One region of the Streptomyces sp. NPDC046862 genome, then DNA from elsewhere that is predicted to be linked to it. Evidence: riboswitches for the same ligand, from Rfam matches in the RefSeq annotation. Region 1 holds a riboswitch; the other holds the start of a gene.
What was found. A riboswitch is a leader RNA that binds a small molecule or an ion and turns the genes downstream of it on or off. The one in region 1 is predicted to bind ZMP and ZTP.

Region 1 (3,397 bases):
TCGCGGCAGCGCTCCGCAACACGCCGGACTGGTCGCGGCTGAGGCGTTCGATCAACTCCGGTGCCGCGTCGGGGTCGTGGACCGCGAGCACACGGAGGGCGGGGTCGTCGTGGTCGGCGTACCGCGCCAGGCCCCGCCTGGGGAACTGCGGCTTGCCGAGCAGTTCGCCGCGCGTGATCCCCTTCCACTCCAGGAACACGCCCAGTACCGCCTCCGCCGGAGCGGACGGCTGGAACTCACAGGTCAGGAGGCGGACGGCGAAGTCGTCATCTGCGGCGAGCCGGGTAACCAGGTCCGAGGGCAGCCGCGGGTGCACGGCGGCGCTGCGGCGCAGCCAGATGTGCGCGGAGGTCGCGCAGCGGCGGAGCGCTTCGTGGTCGTCGGGCAGCGCGCGCACCCAGTCGAGGGGGGTCAGCCGCTCTTGCGGCTCGACCCGGTAGTCGATCGCGGCCCGCTGTTCCTCGGTCAGTTCGGGCCGTACGGACACGGCGCGGCGGACCTCGTGCTCGGGGTCACGGGCCAGGCGGTCCACCAGGTCGGCCGGGAGCGACGGGTTGAGGGCAACGGCGCCACGTTCGCCGTCGTCCTCGCTGCTCACCAGCCGCTCGGCGGTGGTTCGCGTCAGCAGACACCGCCGCAGAACCAGTTCGCGTTCCCAGCCGTCGAGCTCACCCAGCAGTTCGTCGGTGCGTGCGGCGTCCTGGTGGCAGACGCGCAGGGCCGCGGCCGTGCGCACCTCGGCGGCGGGGTCGGCGAGGAGCGCCTGCCGGGTGGGCGGCGGCAGTTCGTCCCAGGCGCGGGTGACGGCCGCGCGGACCTCGGCGTCGGCGTGGTCCGCGTACCCGGCGAGGACGCGAAGCGGGATGCTGCGCGACCGCGCCGTCCAGGCACGGACGCGGCTGTCCGGATCGCTCAGCAGCCGCTCGTACGCCGCGTCCGGGAGCGGCTCGGCCTTTCCGCGGAAGGGCTCCGACCCCATGGCCAGAGCCCGGCGTACCTTGACCTCCGGGTCGTCGACCAGTCGGGCGCGCTGGGCCGGGTCCGCGGTCCAACTCTCGGTGAGGATCTCGCGTACCCGGTAGTCGGGGTGGGCGAGGATCGCGTCGGCGACGTCGTCCGGCAGTCCGCCGGTCCGCAGGCACAGCCAGAGCCACGACGCCTCCGCACCCGGCTCCAGGAGACGGAGCAGCACGTCGCTCGGCGCACTCGGATTGACGGCCAGTCCTCGAAGGACCTCCGTGCGTACGTTCTCCACCCGCCCCACTCCCCCTGCGCCGCCCGGCCGATGATCATACGACGCACGCACCGCCCGGTTCTGCCCTCTCCTCGGCTACGGTGGTCGGCGGGCCGTGACTGGCGCTGAGGTGGAGTACCACCGGGGAGCGGCTCGACGAACGGGTCTCCTGCCGCGCGCCTGGGCGCTTGTCACGACGACGCTCAGGAGGAGCGCATGTCCCAGGCCCACCAGGCACGGCTCATGGACGGAACCGGTCTCGCGCGGCGGATCGCGGAGCAGACGGCACGTCGTGCCGCCGAGGTCACGCGACGCACCGGCACGGCACCGTGTCTCGCGACGGTGCTCGTCGGCGAGGATCCCGCCTCCGTCACCTACGTCCGGATGAAGCGCAACCGCTGCCGGAAGGCGGGCATCGAGTCACGGCACGTCCCGCTGCCCGCCACGACCACGACAGCCGAACTCGTCGGCACCCTGACGGCGCTCTCCGCCAACCCGGCGGTGCACGGCATCCTGCTCCAGCACCCGGTGGGACCGCACATCGACGAGCGGGCCGCGTTCGAGGCCATCGCGCCGGAGAAGGACGTCGACGGGGTCACCCTCAGCTCGTACGCCGCGATGAGTTTCGGGCTGCCGGGGTTCGTGTCCTGCACGCCCGGCGGCATCATGCGGCTGCTCGACGCGTACGACGTGGACCTGGCGGGGCGGCGGGCCGTCGTCGTGGGGCGCAGCGCGATTCTCGGCAAGCCGGTCGGGATGCTGCTGCTCGGCCGGGACGCCACGGTGACGTACTGCCACTCACGGACGAAGGACCTGCCGTCGCATCTGCGGGAGGCCGACGTCGTGGTGGCGGCCGTGGGACGGCCCGAGCTGATCCGCGGCGGGGACGTCAAGCCGGGGGCCGTCGTGGTCGACGCCGGGTACAACGCGGGCAACGTCGGCGACGTCCACTTCGACTCCGCCGCCGCTCGGGCGGGGCTGATCACGCCGGTGCCAGGCGGTGTCGGCCCGATGACGATCGCGACGCTGCTGGAGCAGACCGTCACCGGGGCCGAACGGCAACTGGGCCTCTGACGGGCGCGGAGCGCGGGGGCCGATGCCGGCGGTTCCCGATCCCTCGGCGTGTCCTTTCGGAAACCCAGGAGGCTCTTTCGGACGTGCTGCCCCCCGCGCCCGGCACCGCCACACGTACGCCGCCATACTGACCCGCGTGCGGATAGCGATCATGACGGCCGGTTCACGGGGCGACGTGGCCCCGTTCACCGGTCTGGGACACGGACTGGTGCGGGCCGGACACGACGTCACCCTGGTGACGCACGGGCGTTTCGAGCCTCTGGTGGAGGGATCGGGGGTCCGGTTCCACTCCCTGCCCATTGATCCGCGGGCCGAGTTGGAGTCGGATCGCGGGCGCGGTCTGCACAGCAGCGGGACCGGCGCCGGAAAGCTGATCCGTTTGGCGGAGATGGGCCGGAGGTTCGCCGGGCAGATGGTCGGCGACGTCGTGGCCGCCGCCCGTGCCAGTGACGTCCTGCTGCTGACCGGAGCCCTCGCACCGCTCGGGCACACCGTCGCCGAGGGGCTGTCACTGCCGAGCATGGGCGTGAACCTGCAACCGCTCAACCCCACCAGGGAGTTCGCGCCACCGATGACCGGCACCCGTTCCTGGGGCCCGGTGCTCAACCGGGCGGCCGGGCACGGCGTGACCCTGGCCGTGGAGCGGGTCTTCGCGGAGACGGTACGGGATCTGCGGGTCCGGCTCGGTCTGCCCCGGGCCGGGCTCGCGGCCGTCCGCAAGGCACATGAGCGGCGGAGCTGGCCCGTGTTCCACGGTTTCAGCCCGCTGGTCGTGTCCCGGCCCCGCGACTGGCGGTCCGGGCTGGACGTCGTCGGCTACTGGTGGCCGTACGACCGGGACAGTCAACTTCCGCCGGAGTTGCGGGACTTCCTGGACGACGGTCCTCCCCCGGTCTTCGTGGGCCTGGGCAGCGCCACCGTGCCCGACGCCGAGCGGCTGAGCGCGCAGGTCGTACGGGCCTTGCGCGCGGCGGGCCTGCGCGGGGTGATCCAGCGGGGCTGGGGCGAACTGCGCGGTGACGGTGACGACATGCTCACCATCGGAGAGGTGCCGCACTCGCTGCTGTTCCCGCACATGGCGGCCGTGGT
Region 2 (3,397 bases), on a different contig from region 1:
GGATCGGGTACGTGAAGAGGCCGACGCTCGCCCGTTCGGCACCCTGCTTGGCGGACTTGTCCTTGAACTGGGTCATGCGGCTCGCCTCGCCGAAGCCGGTGAGGCAGTTCATGATCCAGGCGAGCTGCGCGTGCTCGGGGACGTGGCTCTGGACGAAGAGGGTGCACCGCTCGGGGTCGAGCCCCGCGGCGAGCAGCTGGGCGGCGGCGAGCCGGGTGTTGGCGCGCAGCTCCGCCGGGTCCTGCGGAATGGTGATGGCGTGCAGGTCGACGACCATGTAGAACGCGTCGTGGGACTCCTGCAGGGCCACCCACTGGCGCACGGCACCGAGGTAGTTGCCGAGGTGGAACGAGCCTGCGGTGGGCTGGATTCCGGAGAGGACCCGGGGTCGATCAGAGGCCATGCTCACCATTCTCTCAGGTGTGGGGGCCCGCTCCGGAACTGGTCTGAAACAGATGTGCCACAGGCGGGGACGGATACTCCTCGATCAGGCCGGTGCGAGCTGGTACGGGCTCACCGCCGTGAGACGAGGAACACACCGCACCGCCACCTCCTGAGGCGCGCCTCCGACACGCCGCGCGGCGGCCCCGGCCGGAGCCGGGACCGCCGCGGGAGTCACGCCAGGAGCCGAGGGGGCCGCTCGGGCTTGCCTCAGCCGAGGTCGATCTCCGGGTAGAGCGGGAAGCCGGCCACGAGGTCGGTGGCGCGGTGGGAGATCTCGTCCGCGACCTTGGCGTCGAGGATGTGCTGGGCCTTGGAGGGGGCGCCCGACTTGGTGGTGCCGGGCTCCGTGGTGGTCAGGACGCGGTCGATGAGACCGGCGACCTCGTCCATCTCGGCGGTGCCCAGGCCACGGGTGGTCAGCGCGGGGGTGCCGATGCGGATGCCGGAGGTGTACCAGGCGCCGTTCGGGTCGGCGGGGATGGCGTTGCGGTTGGTGACGATGCCCGAGTCGAGCAGCGCGGACTCGGCCTGGCGGCCGGTGAGGCCGTAGGACGTGGCGACGTCGATCAGGTTGAGGTGGTTGTCGGTGCCGCCGGTGACCAGGGTGGCGCCGCGGCGCGTCAGGCCCTCGGCGAGGGCGCGGGCGTTGTCGACGATGCGCTGGGCGTAGTCCTGGAAGGCGGGCTGCCGTGCCTCGGCCAGGGCGACGGCCTTCGCGGCCATGACGTGCGGGAGCGGGCCGCCGAGGACCATCGGGCAGCCGCGGTCGACCTGGTCCTTGAGGGAGTCGTCGCACAGGACCATGCCGCCGCGCGGGCCGCGCAGCGACTTGTGGGTGGTCGTGGTGACGATCTGGGCGTGCGGGACCGGGTCGAAGTCGCCCGTGAGGACCTTGCCCGCGACCAGGCCGGCGAAGTGCGCCATGTCCACCATCAGCGTGGCGCCGACCTCGTCGGCGATCTCGCGCATGATCCGGAAGTTCACCAGACGGGGGTACGCCGAGTAGCCGGCGACGATGATCAGCGGCTTGAACTCACGGGCGCTGGCGCGCAGGGCCTCGTAGTCGATCAGACCCGTGGCCGGGTCGGTGCCGTAGGAGCGCTGGTCGAACATCTTGCCGGAGATGTTCGGGCGGAAGCCGTGGGTGAGGTGGCCGCCGGCGTCCAGGGACATGCCGAGCATGCGCTGGTTGCCGAAGGCCTGGCGCAGCTCGGCCCAGTCGGCCTCGGAGAGGTCGTTGACCTGGCGGGCGCCGGTCTTCTCCAGGAAGGGGGCCTCGACGCGGTCGGCGAGGACGGCCCAGAAGGCGACGAGGTTGGCGTCGATGCCGGAGTGCGGCTGGACGTAGGCGTGGCGGGCGCCGAAGAGCTCGCGGGCGTGCTCGGCGGCGAGGCCCTCGACGGTGTCGACGTTGCGGCAGCCGGCGTAGAAGCGGCGGCCGATGGTGCCCTCGGCGTACTTGTCGCTGAACCAGTTGCCCATGGCCAGGAGGGTGGCCGGGGAGGCGTAGTTCTCGGAGGCGATCAGCTTGAGCATCTCGCGCTGGTCGGCGACCTCCTGCCCGATGGCGTCGGCGACGCGGGGCTCCACGGCCCTGATGACGTCGAGGGCGCTGCGGAAGGCGGTGGACTCGGTGGAGAGAGGCGCAGAGTTGTCGGACATTGAGGACCTCCGGACGTGGCGTTCGGCGTTCACGGTACGGCCCAGGCGCACGGCACTCGGTTCTCGGGCCGCTTCCCGATGGTCGGTCCCATCCTCGGACCCTGCGTAAGGGTCCAGCGCGCCAGTCACGGCCCGCCGCTCACCCTACCGGGCGCTCCGGATCAGCGGGTTCGCGCGTCCATCATGCGAGCGTCGCGGGGAGCGACGATAGGAAGGGGCAGGAAGGGGAGCGAAGGGAGGCGCCGTGGCTGCCTCGGAGAGCGCCACGGAGCGGTTGATCGCCGCGGCCGAGGCGCACAGCGCGCACACCTACCACCCGTTGCCGGTGGTGGTGGCGTCGGCGGACGGGGCGTGGATGACGGACGTGGAGGGGCGCCGGTACCTGGACCTGCTGGCGGGGTACTCGGCGCTGAACTTCGGCCACGGCAACCGGCGACTGGTTCAGGCGGCGCGGGCCCAGCTGGAGCGGGTGACGCTGACGTCGAGGGCGTTCCACCACGACCGGTTCGCGGAGTTCTGCGAGCGGCTCGCCCAGCTGTGCGGCATGGAGATGGTGCTGCCGATGAACACGGGCGTGGAGGCGGTGGAGACCGCCGTGAAGACGGCCCGGAAGTGGGGGTACCGGGTCAAGGGCGTGCCCGACGGGCGGGCGAGGATCGTGGTCGCGGACGGCAACTTCCACGGCCGTACGACGACGGTCGTCGGCTTCTCCACCGATCCTGAGGCCCGCGCGGACTTCGGCCCGTACACACCGGGCTTCGACGTCGTGCCGTACGGGGACTCGGCCGCGCTGCGCGCCGCGGTCACCGAGGACACGGTCGCCGTGCTGCTGGAGCCCGTCCAGGGCGAGGCGGGGGTGCGGGTGCCGCCGCCCGGCTATCTGGCGGACGTACGGGAGGTGACGCGGGAGCGGAACGTGCTGTTCGTCGCCGACGAGATCCAGTCGGGGCTCGGCCGGACCGGGCGGACCTTCGCCTGCGAGCACGAGGGCGTCGTACCGGACGTGTACGTGCTGGGGAAGGCGCTCGGCGGCGGGATCGTGCCCGTGTCGGCGGTGGTGTCGTCGCGGGCGGTGCTCGGGGTGTTCCGGCCCGGTGAGCACGGGTCGACGTTCGGCGGGAACCCACTGGCCTGTGCGGTGGCGCTGGAGGTGATCGCGATGCTGCGGTCGGGCGAGTTCCAGCGGCGGGCGGCCCGGCTGGGCGAGCATCTGCACCAGGAGCTCGGCCGGTTGGCGGACACGGGACAGCTGACCGAGGTGCGGGGACGCGGGCTGTGGGCGGGGGTCGAC

Region 2: it holds a riboswitch for ZMP and ZTP, as region 1 does, so the genes downstream of both, AB0959_RS22080 (glycine hydroxymethyltransferase) here and AB0959_RS45350 (bifunctional 5,10-methylenetetrahydrofolate dehydrogenase/5,10-methenyltetrahydrofolate cyclohydrolase) in region 1, are expected to answer to the same signal.

What each region holds. Positions count from the first base shown of each region.
Region 1 is NZ_JBEYXP010000065.1:18,510-21,906, reverse strand. Features, by position in the region: gene AB0959_RS45355 (hypothetical protein) at 1-1,255, opposite strand, end outside; ZMP/ZTP riboswitch at 1,340-1,427, shown strand; gene AB0959_RS45350 (bifunctional 5,10-methylenetetrahydrofolate dehydrogenase/5,10-methenyltetrahydrofolate cyclohydrolase) at 1,451-2,308, shown strand; gene AB0959_RS45345 (glycosyltransferase) at 2,460-3,397, shown strand, end outside.
Region 2 is NZ_JBEYXP010000019.1:59,821-63,217, forward strand. Features, by position in the region: gene trpS (tryptophan--tRNA ligase) at 1-403, opposite strand, end outside; gene AB0959_RS22080 (glycine hydroxymethyltransferase) at 652-2,106, opposite strand; ZMP/ZTP riboswitch at 2,139-2,245, opposite strand; gene rocD (ornithine--oxo-acid transaminase) at 2,351-3,397, shown strand, end outside.